One region of the Streptomyces sp. NPDC107581 genome, then DNA from elsewhere that is predicted to be linked to it. Evidence: riboswitches for the same ligand, from Rfam matches in the RefSeq annotation. Region 1 holds a riboswitch; the other holds the start of a gene.
What was found. Region 1 has a riboswitch for cyclic di-AMP ahead of ACZ7P3_RS27055 (transglycosylase family protein). Riboswitches for the same ligand answer to the same signal wherever they lie in the genome.
Positions count from the first base shown of each region.

Region 2: linked by a shared signal. The riboswitch ahead of ACZ7P3_RS03925 (M23 family metallopeptidase) and the one ahead of ACZ7P3_RS27055 (transglycosylase family protein) in region 1 are both predicted to bind cyclic di-AMP.

Region 1 is NZ_JBVKBH010000011.1:100,457-115,174, forward strand. It holds gene ACZ7P3_RS27030 (NAD(P)/FAD-dependent oxidoreductase) at 251-1,630, opposite strand; gene ACZ7P3_RS27035 (Ppx/GppA phosphatase family protein) at 2,075-3,016, opposite strand; gene ACZ7P3_RS27040 (DUF501 domain-containing protein) at 3,123-3,650, opposite strand; gene ACZ7P3_RS27045 (FtsB family cell division protein) at 3,679-4,155, opposite strand; gene eno (phosphopyruvate hydratase) at 4,309-5,595, opposite strand; gene ACZ7P3_RS27055 (transglycosylase family protein) at 6,001-6,714, opposite strand; cyclic di-AMP (ydaO/yuaA leader) riboswitch at 6,719-6,888, opposite strand; gene ACZ7P3_RS27060 (transglycosylase family protein) at 7,071-8,141, opposite strand; gene ACZ7P3_RS27065 (cytochrome P450 family protein) at 8,331-9,599, opposite strand; gene ACZ7P3_RS27070 (nucleoside triphosphate pyrophosphohydrolase) at 9,596-10,627, opposite strand; gene ACZ7P3_RS27075 (SurA N-terminal domain-containing protein) at 10,870-11,517, opposite strand; gene ACZ7P3_RS27080 (hypothetical protein) at 11,655-12,278, opposite strand; gene ACZ7P3_RS27085 (glycoside hydrolase domain-containing protein) at 12,383-13,210, opposite strand; gene ACZ7P3_RS27090 (hypothetical protein) at 13,608-14,339, shown strand; gene ACZ7P3_RS27095 (hypothetical protein) at 14,576-14,718, opposite strand, start outside.
Region 2 is NZ_JBVKBH010000001.1:833,673-848,390, forward strand. It holds gene ACZ7P3_RS03890 (NaeI family type II restriction endonuclease) at 1-1,404, opposite strand, end outside; gene ACZ7P3_RS03895 (hypothetical protein) at 1,527-1,781, shown strand; gene ACZ7P3_RS03900 (GTP cyclohydrolase II) at 2,070-2,705, opposite strand; gene ACZ7P3_RS03905 (MarR family winged helix-turn-helix transcriptional regulator) at 2,970-3,500, opposite strand; gene ACZ7P3_RS03910 (dihydrofolate reductase family protein) at 3,575-4,708, shown strand; tRNA gene ACZ7P3_RS03915 (tRNA-Met) at 4,841-4,914, shown strand; gene ACZ7P3_RS03920 (PP2C family protein-serine/threonine phosphatase) at 5,138-6,334, shown strand; cyclic di-AMP (ydaO/yuaA leader) riboswitch at 6,569-6,735, shown strand; gene ACZ7P3_RS03925 (M23 family metallopeptidase) at 6,745-7,782, shown strand; gene ACZ7P3_RS03930 (aldo/keto reductase) at 8,015-8,971, shown strand; gene ACZ7P3_RS03935 (PrsW family intramembrane metalloprotease) at 9,131-10,438, opposite strand; gene trmB (tRNA (guanosine(46)-N7)-methyltransferase TrmB) at 10,467-11,327, opposite strand; gene lhgO (L-2-hydroxyglutarate oxidase) at 11,764-12,981, opposite strand; gene ACZ7P3_RS03950 (MFS transporter) at 13,148-14,575, opposite strand.

The DNA of each region.
Region 1 (14,718 bases):
ACGACGATCCCGGATGTCCGTTCACCACGTAAACACCGACGACCGCCCGACGCAGTCCCGCAAAGGGGTTGCGGCGCCTCTTTTTTTCGGCCGCGGCGGCGGCACGCCCCGCCGGCGGATCAAGGCGGTGCCGAACCGGCCGTCACGACGCCGCGGAAATCCCCCCATTGCCGGGGAGCCCCCGCAACGCCGAAGGACCCCCTGCACCACGGATGGCAGGGGGTCCTTCGGGTGGATCGGCGACCGGAGGTCAGGAGGCCTTGGCCTTCTCGGTCTTGCTCGCGGCGGCGACCGGCGCCGGCTTGGCGGCCTCGTAGAACTCGTCGCGGGGGTTCTCCATGGCGCCGAGCGAGACGACCTCGCGCTTGAGGAACATGCCGAGGGTCCAGTCGGCGAAGATGCGGATCTTGCGGTTCCAGGTCGGCATCGCCAGACCGTGGTAGCCACGGTGCATGTACCAGGCGAGGCGGCCCTTGAGCTTGATCTTCATCTTGCCCATGACGATCATCGCGACGCCCTTGTGCAGGCCGAGACCGGCGACCGCACCCTTGTTGGCGTGGCTGTACTCCTTCTGCGGGAAGCCCCGCATGCCGGAGACCACGTTGTCGCCGAGGACCTTGGCCTGGCGCAGCGCGTGCTGGGCGTTCGGCGGGCACCAGGCGTTCTCGACGCCGGCCTTGCGGGCGGCGACGTCCGGCACCTGGGCGTTGTCGCCCGCGGCCCAGATGTAGTCCGTGCCCTGGACCTGGAGGGTGGGCGCGCAGTCGACGTGACCGCGCGGACCCAGCGGGAGGCCGAAGCGGGACAGAGCCGGGTTGGGCTTGACGCCGGCCGTCCAGACGATGGTGTTGGAGTCGACCTCGAGGCCGTTCTTCAGCACGACGTGGCCGTCGACGCAGGAGTCCATCGAGGTGGAGAGGTAGATCTCCACGCCGCGGCTCTCCAGGTGCTCCTTGCCGTACTGGCCGAGCTTGGGGCCGACCTCGGGGAGGATCTTGTCGGCGGCGTCGACGAGGACGAAGCGCATGTCCTCGCGCGACACGTTGTTGTAGTACTTGGCCGCGTCCCGGGCCATGTCCTCGACCTCGCCGATGGTCTCCGCGCCCGCGAAGCCACCGCCGATGAAGACGAAGGTGAGCGCCTTGCGGCGGATCTCCTCGTCGGTCGTGGAGTCGGCCTTGTCCAGCTGTTCGAGGACGTGGTTGCGCAGGCCGATGGACTCCTCGATGCCCTTCATGCCGATGCCCTGCTCGGCGAGGCCGGGGATCGGGAAGGTGCGGGAAACCGCGCCCATCGCGATGACCAGGTAGTCGAAGGGCAGCTCGTACGCCTCGCCCACGAGGGGGGCGATCGTGGCGACCTTGCGGTCCTGGTCGATGGTGGTGACCCGGCCGGTGAGGACCTCCGCCTTCGGCAGCACGCGTCGCAACGGGACGACGACGTGGCGAGGGGAGATGCTGCCGGCGGCGGCTTCGGGGAGGAAGGGCTGGTAGGTCATGTACGACCGGGGGTCGACGACCGTGACGGTCGCCTCGCCGTAGCGCATCTTCTTGAGAATGCGCCGAGCTGCGTACAGGCCTACGTACCCACCGCCTACTACGAGGATCCTGGGACGCTCCGTGGTGCTCATGCCATCGAGTATCCACCCGCCCCGGGAGGGGTGCTCGTGCGCCCCTTCACAAGGTCTGACAGGCCCTGTGCTAAACTCCGCGGCTCGCGTGACACAGGCCATGACCCCGGAGGGGAACCACGGGGTGGTCTGACCCGTTGTCAAGGCCGCGTGAGCTGCCTCTCTGGGCGACCGGGGCGCTCGTGAGCACCTCGCAACACCCCCGGAGCGAACCCTTCCGAGCCCTTCTCGCGCCTGCCGTCTGAACATGTTCAAACGGCTTGGCGGCCCCCGGAAGGGCCAACCGGGCCCGTTTCACGGTTCCACGAGGCGGAATTCCTTGTGAAGAACTTCACGAACTTTTCCGACCGGCCGTCACCGAGGGGCCCTTGAGGACCCCTCGGCCCCGCTCAGACGTTATCCGACCTGCTCAGCCGACGGCTACTGGTCAGTAACAAAAGAGAGCTACGCCACCGACCACGCGATGCCGTCGAGGATGTCGTGCTCGCTGACGACGACCTCCTCGGCCCCGATCCGCTCCATGATCGCGAGCAGGACGAGGGCGCCCGCACCGATGACGTCGACGCGGCCCGGGTGCATGGAGGGGATCCGCGCACGCTCGGCGTGCGTGGAGCGCAGCAGCCGCTCGGTGATCTCACGGACGCGCTCGTGCGAGATGCGCGAGTGATGGATGCGCCCGGAGTCGTACTCGGGCAGGTCCTGGGCGATCGCGGACACCGTGGTCACCGAGCCGGCGAGGCCGACCAGGGTGTGCGCCTCACGCAGCGGGACCGTCTGCTCGGCGAGGTCGAGGGCGGCCTCGACGTCGGCCCTTATCGCGGCGATCTGCTCCTCGGTGGGCGGGTCGCTCACCTTGCCGTCGTGCACCAGGTGCCGTTCGGTCATCCGCACACAGCCGATGTCCACGGACCGCGCGGCCCGTACGTGGTCGTCGCCGACGACGAACTCGGTGGAGCCGCCGCCGATGTCCACGACGAGGTAGGGCCGGGTGAGGTCGTCACGGCCCTTGAGTTCCGCGGTGGCGCCGGTGAAGGAGAACTCGGCCTCCTGGTCGCCGGTGATGACCTCGGGCTCGACGCCGAGGATGTCGAGGACGCCGCGCACGAAGTCCTCGCGGTTCTGCGCGTCCCGGGAGGCGGAGGTGGCGACGAAGCGGAGCTTCTCGGCGCCGTGCTCCTTGATGATCCCGGCGTACTCGCGGCAGGCGGCGAAGGTCCGCTCCAGCGCCTCCGGGGCGAGCCGGCCGGTGCGGTCGACGCCCTGGCCGAGCCGCACGATCGTCATCCGGCGGTCCAGGTCGACGAGTTCACCCGTCTCCGGGTCCGCGTCCGCGACCAGCAGACGGATGGAGTTCGTACCGCAGTCGATGGCGGCGACGCGGGTCATGGGCAGATCCTTCTCTTCGGCGTTCCGGCCGGCGGGGCCGGGTGGAGGATGGACGGGGCCGGGGGTCCGGGGAGCCGGACCCTGCGGGACGACGGGTGCCCGGCGGTCACTCCGCGGCGGCGCCCGGCACGACACACGGCCCCTTGGCCCACCACTCGGGCAGCATGGCGATCGCCTCGTCGCCGAGGGGGTTCACGCCCGGTCCCGCGGCCAGCGAGTGGGCGACGAGGACGTGCAGGCACTTCACACGGTCGGGCATGCCGCCCGCGCTCGGGAAGCCCTCCAGGACGTCGATCTCGTCCCGGCGCCGGATGTAGTCCTCGTGCGCGGCCCGGTAGGCGGCGGCCAGCTCGGGGTCGCTCTGCAGCCGGTCGGACATCTCCTTCATGACGCCGTTCGCCTCCAGCGTGCCGATCGCCGAGGCGGCACGCGGGCACGTCAGGTAGTACGTCGTGGGGAAGGGCGTGCCGTCCGGAAGCCTCGGGGCGGTCTCCACGACGTCCGGCTGCCCGCACGGGCACCGGTGCGCGATCGCCCGCAGCCCGCGCGGCGGACGGCCGAGCTGCTGCTTGAAGGCCTCGACGTCCGCGTCGGTCGGCTCGGTGCGCGGAGTGGGCGGCGGAGGCGTTTCCATGACTGTCTTCAGCTGTCTTTCTGTCGGTTCACTGGTCGGAGGCATCGGACTTGTCGACCCCGTCCCAGACGTTCGCGTACCAGGGCCGGTGGGCGGCCCCGAGACCGGCGCGGGACTGCTTGGCCGCGCCCGGGTCGATCACGACGTACCCGGTCTCACCGGGCATCACATAGTGCAGCCGGCGCCGGATCTGCTGCTCGGCATAGGCGTCGTCCTGCCAGCGCGCCTTGAGGTCGCGCAGCTGCTCGACGCGCTGGCGGGCCTGCCGCTGCTGCCGCTGTACGTCGGCGATCTCGGCGCGCTGGGACACGTACTGCCGCATCGGATAGGCGAGGGCGACGATCAGCGAGCACAGCACCAGCGCGAGCAGCGCGGCGCGCCCGGTGAGCCGGGAGCGGCGGGCCTGCCGCTTGGTCTGGGAGCGGTAGACCCGGGCCGCCGTCTGCTCGCCGAGCAGCCTGAGCCTGGTCGCGGTGGAGAAACGGTCCCGGTCCTTCACGGCCATCTGGCTCTCCGCCTCCCCTTTCACGTGCGTACGTCCCCGCACACGGTACGGGACCGAGTACGGGGACGTACGTACGACTGGCTGGGTCATGCCCCTGTGCGGGTCAGCCCTTGCCGCGCCCGACGGTCCGCCGGGCGGACGTGCGGGGGACGCTCAGCCCTTGAAGCGCGGGAACGCGCTGCGGCCGGCGTACACCGCGGCGTCGTCGAGGATCTCCTCGATGCGCAGCAGCTGGTTGTACTTGGCGACGCGCTCGGAGCGGGCCGGGGCGCCGGTCTTGATCTGGCCGCAGTTGGTGGCGACGGCGAGGTCGGCGATGGTGACGTCCTCGGTCTCGCCGGAGCGGTGGGACATCATGCACTTGAAGCCGCTGCGCTGGGCCAGCTCGACGGCGTCCAGGGTCTCGGTCAGCGAGCCGATCTGGTTCACCTTGACGAGCAGGGCGTTGGCGGTGCCCTCCTCGATGCCGCGGGCGAGGCGCTCGGGGTTGGTGACGAACAGGTCGTCGCCGACCAGCTGGACCTTGTCGCCGAGCTTGTCGGTGATGACCTTCCAGCCGGCCCAGTCGTCCTCGAACAGCGGGTCCTCGATGGAGACCAGCGGGTAGGCCGCCACCAGCTCCTCGTAGTACTCCGTCATCTCGGCGGCGGAGCGCTCCTTGCCCTCGAAGAGGTACGTGCCGTCCTTGTAGAACTCGGAGGCGGCGACGTCGAGCGCCAGGGCGATCTGCTCGCCGGGGGCGTAACCGGCTTCCTTGATGGCCTCGAGGATGAGGTCGAGGGCCTCGCGGTTCGAGCCGAGGTTCGGGGCGAAGCCGCCCTCGTCGCCGAGGCCGGTGGACAGGCCGCGGCCCTTCAGCACCTTCTTGAGGGTGTGGTAGACCTCGGTGCCCCAGCGCAGGGCCTCGGAGAAGGACTCCGCGCCGATCGGGGCGATCATGAACTCCTGGATGTCCACGTTGGAGTCGGCGTGCGAGCCGCCGTTCAGGATGTTCATCATCGGCACCGGCAGCAGGTGCGCGTTGGGGCCGCCCAGGTAGCGGAAGAGCGGGAGGTCGCTGGCCTCGGAGGCGGCGTGGGCGACGGCGAGGGAGACGCCGAGGATGGCGTTGGCGCCGAGGGAACCCTTGTTGTCGGTGGCGTCCAGGTCGAACATGGCCTGGTCGATCAGGCGCTGCTCGGTGGCGTCGTAGCCGACCAGCTCGGGGCCGATCTGCTCGATGACGGCGAGGACGGCCTTCTCCACGCCCTTGCCCTGGTAGCGGTTCGGGTCACCGTCGCGCAGCTCGATGGCCTCGAAGGCACCGGTGGAGGCGCCGGACGGAACGGCGGCACGACCCGTGCTGCCGTCGTCGAGGCCGACCTCGACCTCGACCGTGGGGTTGCCTCGGGAGTCCAGGATTTCCCGGGCTACGACGACGTCGATGGACGGCACGAGCATCTCCTTCGTGGATGTGACGCTGGTTGTGCGGGCTGGTGTGCCTTGCGACTAGAGCCTAACCGTCCCGGGGGCGCCGACCGTCGACCGACCGCCCGTGGACAGGGAGACCGTACCCATTGTTTACGCACGGAACAAAGGGACGTCCGGATGAGGCCCGGCCGAAGACTGGGGAAACGGGGCGGGGACACGGAGCGGGGCGGCCGGGCAGGGCGGCCGGGCGGGGCGGCCGGGCGGGGCGGCCGGGCGGGGCGGCCGGGCGGGGGAACAAACAACCCCGCCCCGGCGCGTACGGGGGAACACGCGCCGGGGCGGGGAGCCCGTGGGGACGGGGGGATGACCCTCACGAGGCCTTCAGAGTGGGGGCCGGCCTTGTGAGGGCGCTGTGGTCCGGGTGGGAGCCAGGTGTCACTTCAGGTGCAGCTGCTGGCCCGGGTAGATGAGGTCGGCGTCCTCGACGATGTCCTTGTTCAGCTGGAACAGCTTGTTCCAGCCGCCCTTGACACCGTGCTTCTCGGCGATGGAGCTGAGGGTGTCACCCGTGGCGACCTTGTACTCGCCGTCGCCCTTCTTGACCTTCTTGCCGGCCGGGGTGGTGACGGTCTTGCTCGCGGCCGGGCGCTCGGCGGAGCGGGAGGCGGCCTGCGGGTCGGTGGAGCGGGTGGTGGTGCTCGGCGCGGTGGTCTTCGGCGCAGCGGTCTTCGACCCGGTGGTCTTGGACTCGGTGGTGGGGGCCGGACCGTTGTTGGGGGTGCTGGACAGGCCCGTGCCGCAGACCGGCCAGGCGCCCTTGCCCTGGGCGGCGAGGACCTTCTCGGCGACGGCGATCTGCTGCGCCTTGGTGGCCTGGTTGGCCTGCGCGGCGTACTGCGTACCGCCGTAGGCGGCCCAGGTGGAGGCGGAGAACTGCACGCCGCCGTAGTAGCCGTTGCCGGTGTTGATGGACCAGTTGCCGCCGGACTCGCACTGGGCGACCGCGTCCCACTCGGAGGTGGTGGCGGCGGAGGCGTTGCCGGCCGCCATCAGCGGGGCGGCGACAGCGGCACCGGTGACACCGGCCAGCGCGATGACGCGAGTGGCCTTGGACGGACGACGGTGCTTGCCCTTGCCGGAAAACAGCATGGATCGATCCCCTCACCGACGCCTGCGAGGTGAGCTGTCGGGTTCGGGCCGGTTGAGTTGCCCGGCCGCACCTCCTGGAGAGGCACGGCTTCACCCCAAGCCGGATCCAGCTTCAACTGCTGGGCCCGGCACTTACCTTGGGTCCCCCGCTCCTGCCTACGGCGCATGACGCGACGACTGTTCCCGGGCAACCGCTGGCAGGATTCGGCGTTGCGACTGCCGGGGCTCGTGGTGACGAGCGGCCTTGACCGTAGACATGCCCACGGCGGAATTTCAAAGACGATCAGGGCTTCTGAGACTCATCCCACACTTTCGCCAAAACGGACATTAGGCGTGAAGCGGGGCGTCAACTCCCGCTACTTTGCACCCTTTTCCGCAGTGACATCCAGGGCCTGACCGGGGGTGATGTCGTTCGGGTCGGTGCCGATGACCTTCTTGTTCCCGGCGTAGAGCGCGTGCCATCCGCCGTCGACACCAAGGGAGTCGGCGATGGAGACGAGGGTGTCGCCCTCGCGGACGGTGTAGGTGCCCGCATCACGGGAGGCGTGGCGGCCCGACGAGGTGGCATCCTGACCGTTTGTCATGTTTTCATCCGCACTGCCGCCACGGTGGCGTCCGCCACTGGTGAGGGCGCCGGTGTCCACCAGGCTCCAAGAGCCGCCGGTCTGCTGGGAATTGTCCGAATCCTCCGTAGCGGGATCCGTGGTGGCCGACCCGCTCCCCTGCGCGCCCCCGGAACCGGGCGAGGTGGATTTGTCGGACTTGGGGGTTTCAGCGGTGTTGCCCTTACTGTCCACCTTGTCCTCGTTCTTACCCTGACCCTTGCCGGAGTCCGTGTCCCCGCCCGAGGACGGCTTGGCGGTCGTCTCGGAGGAGGAGTCCGACGAGTCCGACGAAGGTGACGAAGACGATGAATCCGGCAGGTCGGACGAGTCGGAATCACCGGCGGAGCCGGACGAGTCCTTGGACCCGGAGGAGTCACCGGAGCCCGACGCGTCCTGGTCCGACGAGCCCGAGCCGCCGACACCCGTGTCGACGTCCACGGAGCCGGAGTTCGAGGTCAGACCGGAGAGCAGGGCGCAGGTGGCCCAGGGAGTGGTGCCCTGGTCGGCGAGGATCTTCTCGGCGACGGCGATCTGCTGCGAGCGGCTGGCCTGGTCGGCGCTGTAGGCGTACTGCGAGCCGCCGTACCTGTTCCAGTCGTCCTGGGAGATCTGCAGGCCGCCGTAGTACCCGTTGCCGGTGGCCGCGCTCCAGGAACCTCCGCTCTCGCACTCGGCCACCTTGTCCCACGTGGTGCCGTCGGCCGCGTTGGCGCTCGCGGCGCCGAGGAGCGGGATGGCGATGGCGGAGCCGGTCACTCCGGCCGCGACGAGGAGAGCCGGAGCCTGACGGGGGCGACGGTGACGACCGTTCCCGGAGAGCATGCGGAAGCCTTTCGTGCGACAACGGAGGGGCGCGGCGGATGAAGCTGGGCGCCGCGCTGATGGGTGAACGTATAGGCAGACGATCACTTGTCACAAGTTAATGCCGCACAGATCACGTGAAGATCACAGAATTGACGTCTGCCGTGCGCGCCCGGGCGGACGTGTTCCTGTGCGCCCGGGCGGACGCGCTCATGGCGCGGGCGTGAACTCCACGGGAAGCGTGCGCAGGCCGCGCATGATGAGTCCGCCGCGCCAGCGCAGCTCGGCCGGATCGGCCGCGAGCCGCAGGTCGGGCAGGCGGGTGAGCAGGGTGGCGAGAGCGGTCTGGCCCTCCAGCCGGGCGAGGGGGGCACCGAGGCAGTAGTGGATGCCGTGGCCGTAGCCGAGGTGCTGGTTGTCCCGGCGGGACAGGTCCAGCACGTCGGGGTCGGCGAACCGGCCGGGGTCGCGGTCCGCGGCGGCGAGGACGACGAGCACCGGGTCCCCGGCGGCGATGTCCTGCCCGCCGATGCTGAGCGGCCGGGTGGCGAACCGCCAGGTGGCCAGCTCCACGGGCCCGTCGTACCGCAGGAGTTCCTCGACACCGGTCTCCAGGAGGTCCCTCTCCCCGGCGGCCAGGGACGTCTGCAGCCGGCGCCGCTGCTCGGGGTGGGTGAGCAGGGCGTAGGTGCCGTTGCCGATGAGGTTGACGGTCGTCTCGAAGCCGGCGAAGAGAAGGATGAAGGCCATGGCGGCGGCCTCGTTCTCGGTGAGGTGCTCGCCGTGGTCCGAGGCGCGGATGAGGCCGGAGATCAGGTCTTCGCCCGGGGCGGGCTCCGCGGGCAGGGCCTCGCGCTTGCGGTGGATGAGGTCGCCGAGATAGCCCCGCATCTTCTTGACGGACCGCGCCACCCCGCCCCTCGGTCCTCCCCCGTGCCGGATCATCATGCCCGCCCAGTCCCGGAAGTCGTCCTGGTCCTCGCGCGGGACGCCGAGCATGTCGCAGATGGCGTAGATGGGCAGCGGGAAGGCGAACTCGTGGATCAGGTCGGCGGAGCCCGTGCCCGCGAACCCGTCGATGAGGTGGTCGGTCAGCTCCTGCACCCGGGACGCGAACTCGGCGACGCGGCGGGGCGTGAACGCCTTGCTGACCAGCCGGCGCAGCCGGGTGTGGTCCGGCGGGTCGATGTTGAGCAGGTGCGTCATCAGCTCGGCCTTGCGCTCACCGGGGATGCCGGTCTTCCCCTTGGCGTGCGCGGGCTCGTCGTGATGCGCGGGATTCTTGCTCAGCCGCTGGTCGGCGAGGGCCTGCTTGGCATCCGCGTACCGCGTGACCAGCCAGGCCTCGACCCCGCTGGGCAGCCGTGTCCGATGCACGGGGGCGTGCTCGCGGAGCCAGGCGTAGGCGGGGTAGGGGTCGGTGGCGAACTCCCAGGTGAAGAGGTCGGGAGCCGTCGGAAGGCGGGGCTGGTCGGTCACTCCTTGACGGTATCCGGCTTCTCGGTGAGGACCGCCTCGCTCTCCCCCTCCGCTCCGGGCGCTCCTTCGGTCGTCCTGATCGCATCCCGGTACGTCCGCGCCGCCGCCCGCAGCGCCGCTTCCGGGTCCGCTCCCTGTGCCTCGGCCCGGACGGCCAGCGCCAGCAGTTCGTAACCGACGCCCTCGCCCTGCGGCAGGGGCACGTCCAGCCCGGCCGTGCGGGCGCGGGAGGCGAGCTTGGCGGCCAGGGCGAGGCTGGGCTGGCCGAGGGGGACGCCCTCGGTGACCGAAGTGCGCTGCTTCTCCTCGGCCTTGGTGCGCAGCCAGTGCTCCTTGACGTCCTCCGGTGTCTCGGCCTTCTCGTCGCCGAAGACATGCGGATGACGGTGGATGAGCTTGGCGACGATGCCGCCCGCCACGTCGTCGACGGAGAACGGCGCGTCCGGGTCCTCCTCGGCGATGCGGGAGTGGAAGACGACCTGGAGCAGCACGTCGCCCAGCTCCTCGCGCAGCTCCTCGCGGTCGCCGGCCTCGATCGCCTCGACCAGTTCGTAGGCCTCCTCGATGCCGTACTTCGCCAGCCCCTGGTGGGTCTGGCGGGACGACCAGGGGCATTCGGCACGGATGCGGTCCATGACCTGGACGAGGTCGAGGAGGCGGGCGCCGGGCAGGTCGTAGGAGGCGGGGAGCAGCTCCAGCTCGGGCATGGCGACGCGGCCGCTGCCGGCCAGGCGTGCCAGGCCGTCGGTGAGGGCGGGCTCTCCCTCCCCGGTGGCCACGACCACCACCGTCCGCCCGCCGGCGCAGGCGTCGACCAGCTCCTGGGCGGTGGGGGACGCCTGCGCCACCGGTATCCCGGCCTCGCGCAGATACGGCAGCTGCGGATGCGCGCCGTCCGCGCACAGCACGGCGTCGGCGGTGCGCAGCGCCTGCCAGGCGGGCCAGGACAGCAGTCCGGGCGCGACGCGGTGGCTGGTGGTGAGCAGGACGATGCGGCCGGGGGCGGCTTCGGGGCTGGTTTCGTTCACGATCCGAACGTAACGCACGGCGCGACGGCAGGGGCTCGGTCGTCCACAGGGCCGAGCAGGTCCTGTGATCGTATGACCGGAAGCCCTGTCCGCTGCCGTTCCGGCCCCTGGCTTCCGGCCCCTGCCTTCCGGCTTCCGGCCCCTGCCTTCCGGCCCCTGGCTTCCGGCCCCTGGCTTCCGGCCCCTGGCCTGGCCCCTGGCTTCCGGCCCGTGGCTTCCGGCCCCTGGCCCCGTCCTGGGGCCTACGCCGACTGCTGCTGCGTCCCCGTCGTGACGTCCCGCACCCACGGCGTCTTCGCGTCCACACGGCTGCTCTTCTGCACGTCCCAGGAGCCGTAGCGCGGGTTGAGGTCGATGTGAAGTTCCCCGGAGGCCTGGGAGAGGGCCTTCCAGAAGGCGGGCTGGGTGGTGTCGGTGCCGAGCTTCGCGGCGAGCTTCTGGGCCTCGACCTGGAGGCGGAGGTTGTCGTCCAGGCGTGCGGGCGCGACACCGTACTTCTGCAGCCAGGCCGTCTCCAGCCCCTTGGCACCGCCGGCCTGCTGCTCCAGGCCGGTGCGCATCTGCACGACCTCCTTGCGGGTGACCGAGATGCCCTCGTCCTGCGCGGCGCGGTGCAGCACCCGGTCGAGAACCATGTTGTGCAGGGTGTCGCGGGTGAGGCCGGCGGTGGAGGAGAGGACCTGCTGGTACTGGGTCTCGTCGGGCACCGCGGCCCGCTGTGCCTTGCGTACCTCGTTGACCCTGCTCTCCAGCTGGGCGACGGTGATCCGCTGCCCTCCGACGACGGCCGCGGCGCCCGCGTGCGCCTGGCCTCCGCAGGCGGTGAGGAGGGGTGCCGCGGCGGCGATCGCGGCGGAGAGGACGAGCGCGGTGCGACGGCGGCGGTGCAAGGAAACCTCCTGAGGAGATTGTGCGACGGAGCACAAAGTCTTGCGGTGATCGATGGTAGGCAGCGGCCAAGCTCTGGCCAACCCATTCGACCAACGATTCCTCGGGTGTTCCGGTACTGCCCCGCCCCCCGGACCGCTCAGCGCCGGCCGTGCACCGCCCGTTCGACGGCCGCCGCCACGTCCGCGCGCAGCCCGTCGCCGGCGCGGACCGTGGTCACGTTCCCGCCCGCGCCGCCACCGCCGACCAGCACGAAGCCGACCTTGCCGTAGCGCGGCGCCGCCTGGACGGCCGCCGTCACCTCGGGCCGGCCGACGGCCAGGACGACGTCGCAGGAGCGCTGCAGCATCCCGTTGAGGAACGGCCGCGCGTTGCCGGCGTTCTGCTCGCCGGTCACCTGGTCGTAGCTGACCCTGGCGTGGGTCGTGCGGGAGGCGTCCTGCATGCCCTGCCACACGTCGGCGGCCGGGGTGCCGTTGACGCCGTCCTTGCCGGTGAGCAGGCAGGCGTCGGTCTCGGTGTAGTGCCGGGCGCGGGTGTCGGGGATCGGCGGCCGGTCGTCGTGCCGGAAGAGCAGGGCGCCGGTCACCACGAGGGCGCCGACGACGGCGACCGCGCCCGCCGCGAGGGCGATGCCGCGCCCGCGCAGGGTACGCAGCCATGCGTCGGCACCGCGGCCGAACACCGCGAGCCGGCCGCCCGCCGATGCCTGCGCCTGCTTCGCCGGGCGCCCCTGCGCCACCTGCCGTACTTGCTTGGCCACGTCCTACCTGCTCTCCTGCCTTGCTCCGGCGCCGGCCGCCGGATCCTGCCCGCCCCCGGGTCTCAGTGGCGGCCGGACCTGTGCGGCCGTGCCGTCTGCGTCGGTCAGCCGGTGATGGCGACGGGCGCGTCCCACGCGTCGCGGTCGACGGTGAGGGTGACGCCGCCGTACGACTCCTTGCTGTTCACCATGTACTGGTGGGCCCGGCTGTGGTTGGTGAACTGGGTCGAGCCCCAGGGCCAGTCCGACGTGGTGGTGTTCTTCTGGTCCCACAGGGCGTACCAGAGGTTGCCCGGCAGGTCGGTCTTGTTGCTCGCGGTGGCGATGGCCTTGGCGCTGGAGCTGGTGAAGCCGTAGAAACCGGCCCGGTACGTCTTGGCGTGCAGCTGCTTGTCGAAGGAGCGGACGTAGGTGAGCACGGCGTCGTTGCACGACTTGTTCGTGGTGTCGTACGGCTCCATGTCGAGGTAGATCGCGCTGCCGGCCTTCATGCCGAGCGCGGCGGCCTTGGCCACGGCGTCGTTGGCGTCGCTGGTGCCGAGGGAGGAGGCGGTGGAGGCGGTGAGCTTCTCCGGGTTGGAGCTGGTCTGGCACGGCGGCTGGGCGCCGACGTAGAGCGGTATGAGCTTCCAGCCGAGGGAGCTGACCGACTTCACCCAGGAGGCGGTGAGGTTGGGCTGGCCGCAGCCGCGGTTCTTGCCGCCGACGTAGACGGCCGCGGCGCCGTAGAACCCGGTGTGCCAGGCCTTCATGGCGGACAGCGAGGGGGCGGTGCAGGTGTCGAAGGCACGGCCGGTGAACGTCTTCTGGGCCGGCCAGGTGGTGGCGGCCATCGAGGTCTGCGCGGCGATTCCGCCGCCCGCGACGACGGCGGCCCCGGCCACGGCCCACGTGACGTACCTGCGCTTCTTCGACTGCCGGTGCTCGGCCATCCCCACCCCTTGCTCTGTGCGCGTGTGCGCGCGTGCGTGCGGAGCGGCGTACGACGGCGGTCGGGCGACGTACGTCCGCTGGAAAAAAGTTGCTGGCCCCCTGATACGGCGTGTGCGGGCGTCTGCCGACGCGTTCCCCGGTGCCGTAATCGGTTCGCAAAGTAACCGATGCGGTTTCAGCGAACGGAAAAAGGAACCCCATGGAGACCACACGCTTCTCTCAAGCAACGGCAAAAACATCCGCGTCATGGGTGACAGGGGCGGGCACCCCTCACCGTCCCACCCGCCTTGACCTGCTGTTGATCATGCCCTTACCTGTGCATGAACTGTGCGTCCGCTGCGCGTCATAGGGTCCGCTGGCCACCCCCTCGGCCCCTGCCTCATCAGAAGGACTCACATGCACATCCCGTCCCGCCCCGCCCGTGCCGCCCGTCTCCTCGCCGTGGCCGCGCTCCCGCTGGCCCTGGCGGCCTGCGGCACCTCCGGGTCCGCGTCGGCCAAGGCAACGGCGACCTCCTCTCCCGCCAAGGACCCGAACGCCGGTCTGCTCACCGGCACCCAGCTGAAGAAGGCGCTCGCCCCGGCGTCGTTCTTCGCCTCCGGCTTCGCCGTCGACCCGAGCGGGGCCCGGGACACCGGCGGCACGTACACGCCCCCGTCGGCGGCGCCCGCCGCCAAGCCGGACTGCACGAAGCTGAGCGGCACCGGCTGGATCGAGATCACCGGGATCTCCGGGGTGTCCTTCGCGCAGAACGACTACGTCAGCAAGAACACCTCCGAGGACATCGGGCAGGAGATCGACGCCTACCGGGGGAAGACCGCGGCGGACGTCCTCAAGGCCGTGCAGAAGACGGCCACGGCGTGCACCGGCTTCACCGACTCCGACACCCACTCGAAGGTGAAGGTGAGCGGTGCGGCGACCCCGGCGCTGGGCGACGCGGCCTACACGGTCACCCTGACCGACTCTGCCTGGGAGAACGGCGCGACGCTCGTCGCCGCCCAGGTCGGCACGAACGTCGTCAGCGTGATGTCGACGGACGGCCACGACAACGGGGCGGCGACGGCGAAGAAGCTGACGGAGCGGATCGTGACGTCCCTGAAGACGGCGTCCGCCCAGAAGAAGTCCTGACAGAGGTCTGCGCGCACCTCCGGTGACCTGCTCTAGCCCCCTGCACCGCCTGGGGGGGCAGAGATTGTTCCCGTCGGAGGTGATGCCTCCGCCTCACCTCGTCCAGGGTCGGCCCGAGGGACACGTCCGACGGCAGCGCCCGGTACAGGCCCGGAAGGTCCGCCAGGGGGACCATTGATCGCTGGTGCGAGGGAAGCCGCACCTCGACGGTCACTGTGCCGGGCATGCGGTCTCCTTCAGCGCGCGGCACGTGACGGCGGTGCCGGGCGGCCGGCCTTCTCCCATTCCGCGAAGGTGTTGGTGCGGGCGTGGATGAACGCCTTGGCGGGGTCCGCGGAGTAGTGCCACGGAACGCTGCCGATGTGGCCGCCGATCGCGT
Region 2 (14,718 bases), on a different contig from region 1:
GGATCCCGTGCGCATCAGTTCGGGCTCCACCCGCAGCAGGCCGATGCTCCACCGGCCGTCGGCGTCATCGGCGCCCACGACCAGGCACAACTCACCCTGAAGCTCCGGCGGGAACATCCAGTTGTGCCTGCCCAGCGAGAACCTCACGTCCAGGTCGTGTCCCGCCACCGTGAAGTCCAGGTGCACTCCACCGGCCAGGCCCAACTCGCTCTGCATCCGTTGCTGCACGGTGGTGCCGAAGACCGTCCGCTCGGACCGGGTGAGTTCGGACCACAGGTAACGGCCGGTGTGCACCGGGTCGAGCAGATGCCGGCCCGCGCTGTCGATCACGGAGCCCATGCGGCTGCCGTCCGGGTCCAGCCGCACCATCTGCGCGAGCACCTCGTCCCGTGCGGAGTCCGGCCGTCGTGTCAGGGGACGCCCACGCCCCCGCTCCGCCGACAAGGACACAGCTCCCTGCCGCGACTCCGGCTCGATCGGCGGGGCGCCGGCGTCCGGCGCGGTCCTGCCGTCCGCGCGCTCGGCGCCGGGCGGGGCAGTGCGGTCGACGGGATCGGTACGAGTCGTCGGCCATTCCAGAGGACCGCGGACAGGGGCAGGGCCCGCGAACCCCGTTGGGCCTGCCGGGTCCGTGACGCGCGTGCCGAGCGGCTCGTCCGCCGTGGCCGGACGGTGGTGTGCCACGTCCGAGGCGCGAACGTCCGAGGCGCGAACGTCCGAGGCGCGAACGTCCGAGGCTCGGTCGCTCCGGTCGGTCGTGCTCCGCCCGGTCCCGGCGTACATGATGCGGGTCGGCGGATCGTCCGGTCCGGCACCGGAGGGGGCGGAAGGGCCGGCGGGGACGGAGGCCGCCGCGCCCCCGGCCGCTTCCCGTCCCAGGGTTGCGAACATCAGCAGCGCGGTCACCAACGCCCGTGAGCGTGCGGCTTCCCGCTCGGCCTCGGTGGCGGTCTGGAGCGCGGCGGTGAGCTGGGCCCGGACGTCGATCAACTCCCGCTGGACCCGTACCAGCTCGGCGGTCGGACCGCTGTCGCCCGACGCCGCCACGGGGGGCGACGGCACCGGCTCGGCATCCGTCGACCAGGCTTGGTGCAACAGAGAGACGGCCTGTTCCCTGAGCGCGTCGGCACGCTGCTCCTCGGCGACGCAGACCCCGATGACGGCCTCGACGAGACGACGTTCACTCTTCAGTCCGACACCGCGAAGCTTGCGGTAGAACGTCGACCGGCCCGGCAGCGGACCCTTCAGCCGGCCGCTGTTCTTGAGCAGTTCGTGCACATCCTCGACAGAGAGCTGTGCCTGGGTGCGTACCCCCTGCAGGAGCAGCACCAGCGCGTCCAGGGACTCGGAGCCCGTCGACGGAGGTGCGGCGGGCCGGCCGCGACCTCGGGATGTGGACGCCATGCCCCTCTCATTTCTCTCAAGAAGGGGACGATTTTCTCCGATAGAAAGGAGAAAAGCTAGTGCGGAAGACGCCAGAAAGGAAACCTGATCACTTAGCCCGAACCGAGAGGACTCCCGTGCCCATGCGCCCCACTTCGCTCCGTCGCTCGCCCGCCCTGGACCTGGTTGCCTTCGTCATGGTGCTCGCGACCGGCGTCACGCTCGTGGCCCTCGGGCTGTCGCCAGAGTCTCTGGCCGCAGTGACCATCTCGCTGACGGGTCTGTACTCGGCATGGCGCGCCGGCCGGCCGCCGGTCGCTCCGCTCGCCGAGTCGGATGTGCGCCAGGAGATGCCCCGGTCCGTCGAGAGAGGGGCGGAGGAGCGGCCGGACAGGTAGTCGCCGGGCAGGGGGGAGAGAGGCGGCGGTGCTCTCGGTGTCGCCGGGTACGGCGGGCCGGGATCCGGCCGGTCGCTTCGGCGTCACGCACGTCACTCTCGGCCCTGCGCCGTCCCGGTACCTGCGCCGTCCCGGTACCTGCACCGTCCCGGCCCCTGAGCCGTCCCTGGCCCTGCGCCGTCCTGGCTCCCGCGCCGTCCCTGGCCCTGCGCCGTCCCGGCCCCCCGCGCTGTCCCGGCCCCGCGCTGTCCCGGCCCCCGCGCCGTCCCGTTCCCCGCGGGTCCGACGTCAGCCCGCGTTCAGTTCGGTCAACTCCGCGAGCGGCAGCGTGTGCTGGGTCTGCAGGACCTTCGCGCGGAGGTAACGGACGTTGTGCGCCGTGGTGAAGACGCCGGTCGGCACCCGGTCGCGGACGACCACCCCGAGCGAGCGCAACTGCTCGGCCTTGTCGGGGTTGTTGGACAGCAGGTCCAGCTCGCCGATGCCGAGGGCCCGCAGCATCTGTGCGGCTGCCGTGTAGTCGCGGGCGTCCTCCGGGAGGCCGAGCGCGGCGTTCGCCTCGTAGGTGTCGAGGCCCTGGTCCTGGAGGGCGTAGGCGTCGAGCTTGTTGTACAGGCCGATGCCGCGCCCTTCCTGACGCAGGTAGAGCAGGACGCCCCCGCGGTCGGCGATGCGCTCGACCGCCTCGCGCAGCTGGGGACCGCAGTCGCAGCGTGCCGAGCCGAAGACGTCCCCGGTCAGGCACTCGGAGTGCAGGCGCACCAGGGGTGTGGGGCCGGGGTCGCCGAGGACGACGGCGATGTGCTCCTGGCCGTCGGCGAGGCCGTGGAAGGTGACGAGTTCGGCGTCGACGCGGTAGCCGTCGGCGAAGCGCAGCGGTACCCGGACGCGGGCGCGCTGCGTGGCGGCGGGGGTGTCGGGCATGCGGGTCCCTCCGGGACGGTTGCTTCAGATTTGAAACAGTGGATCGCGAGCGACCCTACCCCATGCTTAAAAGTTAAAGCAACGGGTTTCCCGTGTGACCCCGTGTGACCCCGTGCGCCTCGGGAGCTCTCCGTAGGGACTGTGCCGCAGAGGCTGTCGGCCCGGCCGGGACCGCGCCTCAGGGGTTCTCGGCCCGGGACTGTGCCGCAGAGGCTGTGGACCCGGGGCTGCGCCACAGAGGCTGTGCCGGCCCGGGGCTGTGCCTCAGGGGTTCTCGGGCCGGGACGACGAACAGGACGAACGGCGTCGCCAGGGGACGTCGCCCGCCCCGGCCTCGGCGCCGTCCCCCTGCAGCCCGTGGGTGATCCCCGTGCAGATCTCCTCCAGCTGCCGCACCTGCTCCGGCGTGAGCCGGTCGAAGAGGGTCGCGCGGACCGTCTCCACGTGCCCGGGTGCCGTGCGCTCCAGCACGGCCGTCCCCGCGTCGGTCAGCACCGCGAGGCTGCTGCGCTTGTCCCAGGGGCAGTTCTCGCGCCGGACCATCCCGTCCCTCTCCAGCCTGGTCACCGCGTACGTCAGCCTGCTGCGGGTGATCTTCAGCTTCTCGGCGAGGTCGGTCATGCGCAGCCGCCGGTCGGGCGCCTCGGAGAGGTTGGCCAGCACGGAGTAGAACAGGTGGGGCATGCCGGCCTCCTGCTGGAGCTGCCGGTCGATCGCGTCCTCCAGGAGCTGGGAGGCGGCGATGTAGGCGCGCCAGGCGCGCTGCTCCTCGGGGGTGAGCCAGCGGGTCGTCATGCCGCCAGTGTAAGTTTGTTTCAAACTTGAACCAAGACCGACAGTCCTCCGCCTTCGCCAGGGAGACCGCGCCGATGCCGTACCCGTACGTCCTGCTGTCCGCCGCCGTCTCCCTCGACGGCTACCTGGACGACACCGGTCCCGAACGGCTCCTGCTGTCCAGCCCGGCCGACTTCGACCGGGTCGACGAGGTGCGGGCCTCGGTCGACGCCATCCTGATCGGCGCCGGCACCATCCGCGCCGACAACCCGCGCCTGCTGGTGAACTCCCCCGAGCGCCGCGCGGCCCGGGTGGCCGACGGCAGGGCCGCGTACCCGCTGAAGGTCACCGTCACCGCCACCGGCGACCTCGACCCGGCCGCGAACTTCTGGCACACGGGCGGCGAGAAGCTCGTGTACACGACCGACCGGGGCGCCGAGCGGGCCTCCCGCGCCCTCGGCCGGACCGCCGAGGTGGTCTCCCTCGGCCCCGCCCTCGACTGGCGCGCGCTGCTGGAGCACCTGCACGACGTGCGCGGCGTGCGGCGCCTGATGGTCGAGGGCGGCGGAACCGTCCACACCCAGCTGCTCCACCAGGGCCTCGCCGACGAACTCCAGCTGGTCCTCGCCCCGCTGTTCGTCGGCGACCCGGCGGCACCGCGCCTGTTCGGCCCGGGGGCGTACCAGGGCGGCCGGCTCCGGCTCACCGGGACCCGCCGCATCGAGGACGTCGTCCTCATGCACTACGAGCCCACCGCCCCCGGCACCGGCCCCCTGCCCGTCGCCGCCGACCGCCACTGGCTGCGCACCGCCTGCGACCTGGCCGCCCTGTGCCCGCCCTCCGGGACGGCCTTCAGCGTCGGCGCGGTGGTGGTCGCCGCCGACGGCACCGAGCTGGCGCGCGGCCACTCGCGCGAGGGCGGCGACCCCGTGGTCCACGCGGAGGAGGCGGCCCTCGCCAAGCTCGACCCCGCGGACCCGCGCCTGGCCGGCGCCACGGTCTACAGCAGCCTCGAACCCTGCTCCCGCCGCGCCTCCCGCCCCGCACCCTGCGCCGAGCTGATCCTGCGGGCGGGGGTGCGCCGGGTGGTCACGGCCTGGCGGGAGCCGGACACGTTCGTGACGGCGGCCGACGGGACCGGGGTGCTGACGAGTGCGGGCGTGGAGGTCGTACTGCTGCCGGAGCAGGAGGGACGGGCCAAGGCGCCGAACGCGCATTTGCTGTCCTGAGCGCGGCGGATGCCGTCCTGGGCGCGGCGAACGGGCCGGGGCGCCGAAGGCGTATGTGCTGCCCTGGGCGGCGCCGCGGATCAACCCGTGTGCTCGGCACCCTGAACATGGAGTACAGTAGAGACACAACGACGCGGGGTGGAGCAGCTCGGTAGCTCGCTGGGCTCATAACCCAGAGGTCGCAGGTTCAAATCCTGTCCCCGCTACTGAAGGCTCAGGGCCGGAATCCAGCAATGGATTCCGGCCCTGAGTGTTTTCCCGAGCTTTCCGGTGTGGCCCCGTGTTTCCCCCGGCCGTTCCCGCAGCGCGGCCTTCCCGGATTACCAAGTGGTGTACATCACAGTCGGTCATCCGCTCGGTCCACAGCAGTCGCCCGCCGTTTTTCCTCCCGCCACGCTGGGCGTACGTCAAGAACACGGGAGACGAGCAGTGCGCCCTGGTGAGGTGGAGGAGGAGAGCCCGTATGCCAGGGCAGGCGGCAGGCTCCCCGGAGACCCCGTCCCGGACCCCGGTCCGGGCGGACGTCCCGCGCCCCGCCCGCCGGCACGGCGCCGCGGCCGCCGCCCGACCCCGCGCACCCTGGCCCGCGCCCTGCCCGCACTGCTGATCGGCGGCGGGATCCTGTACGACTTCCTCACCCCGCGCGCCTTCACCGCAGTCCCCTTCTTCACCGCCGCCCCGCTGATCGCCGCGCCGCTGTCCTCGCTGCGCACCACGGTGCTCACGGGCCTCGCCGCCCTGGCCGCCACCGTCGCCGTACACGCCCGGTACGGCCTGCACCCGGACGCGAGCACCTTCACCGAGGTGTTCACGGTGGCCACGGTCGCCGTGCTGGCCGCCGCCATCAACCAGGTCGTGCGCCTGGGCGACCAGCGGCTGGCCTCCGCCCGGGAGATCGCCGAGGCCGCCCAGCGGGCCGTGCTGCCCGAACCTGCCGCCCGCATCGCCGGCTTCGACATCGCGGCCCGCTACGAGGCCGCCCAGCAGGACGCCTTCATCGGCGGCGACCTGTACGCGGTGCAGGACAGCCCCTACGGCGTACGGCTGGTCGTCGGGGACGTGCGCGGCAAGGGCATCGGGGCGGTCGCCGCCGTCGCCGTGGTGATCGGGGCGTTCCGGGAGGCCGCCGAGCAGGAGGCCACGCTGGAGGCGGTGGCCGAGCGGCTGGAGCGGGCCCTGGCCCGTGAGGGCACGCGGCGGGAGGGGCTCGACGCCTTCGAGGGCTTCACGACCGCCGTCCTCGCCGAACTCCCGCACGGCGAAGGGGTCGTACGGATCGTCAACCGCGGCCATCCGCCGCCGCTCCTGCTGCACGACGACGGCACCCTGCGCGTCCTGGACGGGTATGAGCCCGCGCTGCCGCTCGGCATGAGCGACCTGGGCCGGTGGCCCGACCGTGCGATCGAGTACGGCTTCCCGGAGGGCGCCGTCCTGCTGCTCCACACCGACGGTCTGTCCGAGGCCCGCGACGCCCACGGCCGCTTCTACGATCCCGCCCGGCGGCTCGCCGGGCGCCGCTGCCTCGACCCGGGTGCCCTGCTGGGGCGGCTGGCCGTGGAGGTGCGCCGGCACTCCGGGGGCGGGATGACGGACGACATGGCGCTGCTGGCCGTACGAAGGCCCTGAGCGCAGTCACCGACGGTGAGCGGACGGAAGCCCTCCGCATAACATCTGAGTCACCATCAAAACGTCTGTCACTCCTGAACATCGGTCAACTAGTCCGTTTTCCACCGGTCGTAGCCCGTACGTCCTGGTCGAAGAACGTTAATGATCAAGCCGAACGGCTTGGAATCTCACAGGTGGGTCTATTAACGTTCGATAACGCAGCGCGGTCGTCCCAGCCGTCACCCGAGACGGCTCCGTGCGCACGCGCCGAATCCTGCAAGGGAACCGGGGAACCACCACCTTGGGGTGAATCACGCGGATGCCGTCGTGAACTGCTTGAGTCCACGACCGGTATACGCGCGTAGGAGACCTTCCTGCTCCGAACCCGTCAGCTAACCCGGTAGGCGGAGGAAGGAAAGGAGTACGCCCGCGTGGCGTCCAACCGGCCTGCCCCAGAAGCCCCGTTCGTCCCGGCTCAGCGCGAGACCGAGTCCTTCGGCTACGGCGACCACCGCACCGAAGAGGGCCCCTGGGAGGAGTGGAATCCCACCGAGGACTCCATCCGCCCCGTACGCGGCCGGCACCGCGTCGCCAAGCAGCGCGGCGGCGGACTCGCCCGCAGCTCCACCGTGCTCGGCGTCGGCGTCATAGCCGCCGTCGGCGCGGGCGGCATGGCCAGCGCCCACACCGGCAAGCCGCCGGTGTCCCTCTCCATGCCCGACCTGCCCTCCGTCGGCTCGCTGTTCGACGACTCCTCCGCCTCCGACGCACACAAGGCCACCACGGCCTCGCTCAGCCACGTCGGCACGGCCTCCGCCGACAGCGACGAGGACGGCAACGCGGGCGAGGCCCTGCGCAACCGGATCATGGCGCAGGCCGAGCAGCAGCAGAGCAAGGCCGACAGCAAGGCCACCGCGGCCGTCCTCGCCGCCGCCGAGAAGCAGACCGCCGACGCGGCCGCCAAGGCGGAGAAGGCAGCCGCCGCCAAGGCCGCCGACGCCAAGGAGAAGGCGCAGGCCGACGCCAAGAAGAAGGCCGAGGAGGAGCGCCTGGCCGAGCTGGCCAAGCAGTACACCCTGCCGGTCGTCTCGTACACGATCACCGGCACCTTCGGCCAGCCCGGCTCGATGTGGTCCTCCGGCTACCACACCGGCCTGGACTTCGCCGCACCCACGGGCACCCTCATCAAGGCCATCCACGGCGGCACCATCACCGAGGCGGGCTGGGCCGGCGCCTACGGCTACCGCACCATCCTCACCCTGGACGACGGCACCGAGCTGTGGTTCTGCCACCAGTCCTCGATCAACGTCAAGGTCGGCCAGAAGGTCGGCACCGGCGATGTGATCGGCCGCGTCGGCGCCACCGGCAACGTCACCGGCCCGCACGTCCACCTGGAGGTCCACCCGGGCGGCCAGCCCACCGGCATCGACCCGATGGCGTGGCTGCACGGCAAGGGCCTCACCCCCTGACCGACGGCGCCCCGCGCCCCACCGTCCCCTCATCCGGTCCCCGGCAGCCCTGACGTCAAGGCTGCCGGTCGCGCGCCCACACGTCGTCCGCAGCGACCGCTCACACGCCGTTCGCAGCGATCGCTCACACGTCGTCCGCAGCGATCGCTCACACGTCGTCCGCAGTGACCGCTCATACATCGTTCGCGGCAGTCGAGGAATGTGCGGGGCGGACGTGATCGTTGATCGGGGCATGACCCGCTCCCATGCCTCTCTGCGCCCACTGGGCTCCTCCGACCTCCAGGTCTTCCCGCTGGCCCTCGGCGGCAACGTCTTCGGCTGGACCGCGGACGAGGAGGCCTCCTTCGCCGTCCTCGACGCCTACACCGCCGCCGGCGGCAACTTCATCGACACCGCCGACACCTACTCGGCGTGGGCCGAGGGCAACAAGGGCGGCGAGTCCGAGACGATCATCGGCAAGTGGATCAAGGCCCGCGGCAACCGCTCCGACGTCGTCGTCGCCACCAAGGTCAGCCAGCACCCGGAGTACCGGGGCCTGTCCGCGGCGAACATCAAGGCCGCCGCCGACGCCTCCCTGCGCCGCCTGGGCACCGACCACATCGACCTCTACTACACCCACTACGACAAGCCCGAGGTCCCGGTCGAGGAGATCATCGGAGCCCTCGACGAGCTGGTGAAGGCGGGCAAGGTCCGGCACATCGCCGCCTCCAACATCACCCCCGAGCGGCTCCAGGCCTCCCTGGACTTCTCCGAGCGCGAGGGCCTGGCCCGGTACGTCGCCCTCCAGCCGCACTACAACCTGGTCTCCCGCGAGACCTACGAGGGCCCGCTCCAGGACCTCGCCGCCCGAGAGGGCCTCGCGGCCGTCCCCTACTACGCCCTCGCCTCCGGCTTCCTCACCGGCAAGTACCGCCCCGGTGCGACGGTCGACAGCGCCCGCGCCGGCTCGGCCGCCAGGCACCTCGGATCCGAACGAGGCCGGCGGGTCCTCGCGGTGCTGGACGAGATCGCCGCCGCCCACGGGGCCCCCGTGGCCACGGTCGCCCTCGCCTGGCTGGCCGCCCGGCCCACGGTGGCGGCACCGATCGCCTCGGCACGGACACCGGAACAGCTTCCGGCCCTGCTGGGCGTGGCCGAGCTGCGGCTGACCGAGGAAGAAGAGAAGAGGCTGACCGAGGCATCGGCCTGACCGCAGCCCCCTCAGCACGGGTGCGGGCCCGCCCCGCTCCTCACCGCCCCCGGTCGCTTGCGGCAGCCGCTGGTCCAGCCCGCTGGTCCAGCCGCAACGGCGATCGGCCACCGCGGAGCGTTCCGGCGGTGCCGTGCTGGCTGTCCGTAGCCGATCCGGTTACGACCGATACGGGTTGTACGCGGGATGGGGCGCCGCCGGACAGCCGTACCAGTAGGCCGCCGGTGCCCCGTACGGCGGCTGGGCCGGCGCGGTGGCCCGTGCCGCGTGATCGAGCGCCGGCCGGGCCACCTCCCGGCGCCTCCACAGCTCGCCGAGCAGTTCCCGTTCCCGTACGGCGAAGTCGGCTCCGGCCCGCCCGCGCCGCGCCCGCTGCCGCAGGAACGCCAGCGAGGTGGCGTACGCCTCGTACTGCGCCACCGTCCGCGCCGCGGGCCGCCCCCCGAAGTGCCGGCGCGCATGGTTCCGGGCCATCCGCCGCGCCCGCATCGACCCGAGCACGAACGGCTCGGCCGGCCCCAGCCACCCGGCGTACACATACGCGGGCAGCTCCTCCCGCACGGTCCGCAGCTCGCGTTGCCGGGTCCAGACCGCCAGCCAGGTCAGCAGCCCGAACGCGGGCACCATGAAGCCGCCGTAGACGGCGAAGAAGCCGTACTCGCCGAAGCTCGAGGAACCGTTCCAGAACGCGTGCGTGCCCATCGCGAGCAGCAGCCCGCCGAGCGGGATCAGCACGCGGCGGGTGTGCTGCCTCTCCGCCGAGAGCGCGGACAGGCCGAAGCCGATGCCGGTGAGCACGGTGAACAGGGGGTGCGCGAACGGCGACATCACGATGCGCACGAAGAAGGTGGCGGCGGTGACGGAGGCGATGCCGCGGTCACCGCTGAGCTGATCGGTCCCGAAGGCCGTGCCCAGATAGAGGATGTTCTCGGTGAAGGCGAACCCGGTCGCGGTGATCCCGGCTATCACGACACCGTCGACGATCCCGGTGAAGTCCCGCCGGCGGAACAGGAAGACGAGCAGCACCGCCGCGGCCTTGGCGGACTCCTCCACGACCGGCGCTATCACGGTCGCGCCGAGCGTGTCGGCACCGGCGGGGTCGGCGGTCGCCGTGGCGATCCACTTCGTCGCGAAGCTGTTGGCCACGATGGCGATCAGCGCCGCCGCGCAGGCACCCCAGGCGAACGCGAAGACCAGGTTGCGCCAGGGGCCCGGCTCGACCCGGTCCAGCCAACGGAAGGCGGCTATCAGCCATGGCACGGGCAGGACGGCCAGTCCGAGCCCGACCAGGAAACCCTCCGTGCCGGTCTGCCGGCGCACCAGCGCGAGGATCACCAGACCCGACAGCGCCAGCAGCGTGATCAGTGCTCCGTAACGCACCCACCGGCGCTGCCACCAGTGCGGATGCGCTCCGCGTCCGGGGCCGGGGCCGGGGGAAAAGGTCGGGTACGGAGGGCTGGTGGCCAAGGCATCGACCTCTGGTCGCTACTGGTCGCTACTGCTCGCTACTGGTCCTGTGGTCCTGATGCGGTACGCGGCGAAAGAGCAGATCGTTCACCACATGTCCCTTGTCCAGTCCCTGTCCCTCGAAACGGGTCAGCGGCCGGAACTCGGGACGCGGCGCGAAACCGCCGTCGGCCTGGGTGTTCTCGAAGTCCGGGTGCGCGGTGAGCACCTCCAGCATCTGCTCGGCATACGGCTCCCAGTCCGTCGCGCAGTGCACGATCGCCCCCGGCTTCAGCCGGGTCGCGGCCAGTGACAGGAACTCGGGCTGGATCAGCCGCCGCTTGTGGTGCCGCTTCTTGGGCCAGGGGTCCGGGAAGTACACGCGCAGGCCGTCGAGCGAGTCGGGCCGGAGCATCTCCCTGAGCAGGATGATGGCGTCCCCGTTGCCCACCCGGATGTTGGACAGCCCGTTCTGGTGGGCGAGATTGAGCAGATTCCCTTGCCCCGGCGTGTGCACGTCGACGGCGAGGAGGTTGGTGTCCGGGTCCCCGGCGGCCATCTGCGCGGTGGCCTCGCCCATCCCGAAGCCGATCTCGAGCACGACGGGATTGCCGTTCCCGAACATCTCTTCGAGATCGATGACGTCCTGCCCGTCGATGTCCAGCCCCCACGTGGGCCACAGCCGCTGCAGCGCATCGGCCTGCCCGGCCGTCACCCGGCTCCGGCGCGGCTGAAAACTCCGGATCCGCCGTTCGAAGTGCGACCCGGCGGGATCGGCCTTGGGCCCGTCCGGGAACCGCGGCTCCCCTTTGCCCCGGGTGTGCCGAACGGACTCACCGGGGACATGCACGGACGCCGACTCGCCGGTGGCGGACGGCAGGGCTCTGGAGGCATTCAGGGAGTCAGACACAGTGACACCGATTTTACGGCGCCCTCTCGCCCTGCCGAGCCGGGCAAGCCGGCGATCTTCCGGCCCAGGGAGCCGGGCGGGCACCCGCCCTTTCGGCCCGCGCGGGCCGGGTGGACCGGTGGTCTTCCTGCTCACCGCGTCCGGCGGGCCGGTGATCTTCCTGCCCACAGTGTCGGGTGCCCCGGTGATCTTCCTGCCCACAGTGTCGGGTGCCCCGGTGACTTTCCTGCCCACAGTGTCGGGTGGACCGGTGACCTTCCTGCTCACCGGGACGGGCGGCCCGGTGATCTTCCTGCCCTCCGGGACGGGCGGGCAGGTGACTTTCCTGCCCACAGAGTCGGGTGGTGGGTGGGCAAGGGCCGGGGGGCCAGGGGGCGGAGCCCACTGGGGCGGTGCCCGGAGCACAGGGCGACCTCACGCCGGCGTCACATCGGCGTCACACCGACCCGAGCATCTCCAGCGCCCGCCGCCCGACCTCCCGCCCGATCGGCAGGGACGCGGTGGCCGCAGGAGACGGCGCGTTCAGCACATGGACGGCCCGGGCCCCCTCCCGGATCAGGAAGTCGTCCACCAGCGTCCCGTCCCGCAACACCGCCTGCGCCCGCACCCCGGCAGGGGCCCGCACCAGATCCCCCTCCTCCACCGCGGGCAGCAGCCTCCGCACGGCTCCGAGGAAAGCCCCCTTCGACACCGACCGCCGCAGCTCCCCCGCCCCGTACCGCCAGTGCCGCCTGGCGATCACCCACGACCCCGGCCAGGCCACCGTCCCGGCCAGCTCCCGGGGCCGTACGACCCCCCACCCGTACCCCTCCCGGGCCAGCGCCGGCACCGCGTTGGGTCCGATGTGCACCCCTCCGTCGATGCCCCGGGTCAGATGCACCCCGAGGAACGGGAACGCCGGATCCGGCACCGGATACACCAGTCCCCGCACCAGCTCGGGCCGTGCCAGCTCGTAGTACTCCCCGCGGAACGGCACGATCCGCACCCCGGGCTCGTCCCCGGTCAGCCGCGCCACCTCGTCGCAGTACAGCCCGGCGCAGTTCACCAGCACCCGCCCGCGCACGACGTCCCCGCCCGCGGTCAGCACGGCCACGCCCCGCTCCGGCCGCCGGTCCACCCGTACGACCCGCGCGCCGTACCGGATCTCCGCCCCCGAGGCCCGCGCCAGCTGCCGTGCGACACCCACGAAGTCGCACACACCCGTCGTCCCGACGTGTATGGCCGCCAGTCCGCGCACCTCCGGTTCGTAGTCGCCGATCTGTGCGGCGCCCAGCTCCCGGACGGGGATCCCGTTCTCCCGCCCGCGCTGCACGAGGGCGTGCAGCCGGGGCAGCTCCTCGCGCCCGGTGGCGACGATCAGCTTTCCGGTGACGGCGTGCGCGATGCCGTACTCGGCGCAGAACTTCACCATCTCGGCGGCGCCCCGCACCGCGTAGCGCGCCTTGAGCGAGCCCGGCCGGTAGTAGATCCCGCTGTGGATGACCCCGCTGTTGCGCCCCGTCTGGTGCCGGGCCGGGCCCGGTTCCTTCTCCAGCACGGTCACCCGCGTACCCGGCGCGCCCCGCGTGATCGCATACGCCGTGGACAGCCCGACGATTCCGCCCCCGACCACGAGCACATCACAGTCGTACGCACCCACCCGCACCTGCACCACCTCCCGACTCGATAGTGCACTGCGCCACTGACACAGCCTTCAAACACCGGAAGGCACGGCGCGCCCCGGGGCCGCGGGGACCTGCGCGGGCAGCCGCAGAACGGCCCGCGGCCCGAGAGCACGGCGGCCGGGCGGACACATCGGAAGCCGGCCCGCGGCGCTGCGCCTACGCCGGGGCCATCATCAAAAGAGGCCGGGCCCGCTCCCGCAGTTCCACCACCCGAGGCTCATCCCCATAAGGCTCCAGCCGGTGCAGAAGGTCCTTCACGTACTCCGTGGTCCGGGCCGAGGAGATCCGCCCGGCCACTTCCACGGCCCGCACCCCTTGCTCACAGGCCGCATCGAGGTTCCCGGACTCCAGCTCGGCGACGGCGGAGACCACCAGCCGCAGCCCGTGCGAGCGCACGAATTCCTCGGTCGGCTTGGACAGTGCCTGCTCGGTGAACCGCCGCACCTGCCGCGGCGCCTTCAGATCGCGGTAGCACTCCGCCGCATCGGCGGCAAACCGGTCGTATCCATAAAAACCAAGCCAAGTAGGATCGTTGTCACCTTCCCTGGACCGCTCGAGCCAGCCCTCGGCCGCCTTCAGTGCCGCGCCGGCGGCCTGCGCGTCTCCCGCGCGCGCGTGCGCCCGCGCCTCGATCAGCCGGAAGAAGCTCATGGTGCGTGAGGTCGCCAGCCCCCGGTTGCGCTCCAGGGCGGCCTGCGCGAGATCCACCCCCTCGTCGCCGAAGCCCCGGTAGGTCGCCTGCAGCGACATGGAGGCCAGCACGTATCCCCCGAGGGGGACGTCCGCGGCCGCGCGCGCGAGCCGCAGTGCCTGGATGTAGTACCGCTGCGCGGCCTCCTGCTGGCCGGTGTCGAAGGCCATCCAGCCGGCCAGCCGGGTGAGTTCCGCCGCGGCCCCGAACAGGGCGCGGCCCACTTCGTCGGAGTACGAGCCGAGCAGCAGCGGCGCCGCCTCCACCCGCAGACACTCCGGCACCATGGACGAACGCCAGTCGCCGCCTCCGTATTTGGAGTCCCAGCGCCTGGCGTCCTCGGCGGCCTCCCGCAGCTTCTGCACATCGCTGTGGCCGACTTTGATCGGTGCGCCGGAGCCCTCGGCAGAGTTCGCCTCCCGCGCGACCGAGCTGTCGGCGGGGGTTATCAGCCAACGTGAGGCGGGCGTTGCGTATGCGCTCACTGCGAACGACCCGGCGAGCGACTGCCAGATGCCGCCGGAGCCGGCCCGGCGTCCGGCGAGGTCGAGCCGGTACAGCTCGGTGGCCGATTTCACCGCCTGTCCTACGTCTCTGGGGAAGGCGAGGCCCACCTCCGGGGCGGGATCCGCATCCGCCAGGCCGATCTCGTGGAGCGGTACCGGGCGGCCGAGCTTCTGGCCGATGGCGGCCGCGATGAGGTGCGGCGCCGCACCCTGCGGCACCATCCCCTTCGACACCCAGCGCGCCACCGAGGTCTTGTCGTAGCGAAGAGTCAACCCGCGTTGTGCGCCAAGATCGTTGACGCGTCGCGCGAGTCCTGCGTTGCTGATTCCCGCGAGGGCGAGAACGGTGCCGAGTTTGTCGTTCGGCCCGCGTTGCTCCCTGGACATGCGTCACCCCTCGACACAGACGGCTGCCGCGCTGGCATAACCGTGCGGCATTCGTAAACCCAGCGTAGTTCGCCGCATCCCAAGCGTTAAGGGGCATTGTTCCGGATGGCGGGATTGTGGTCCGTACGGGAGTACGGCCCTGT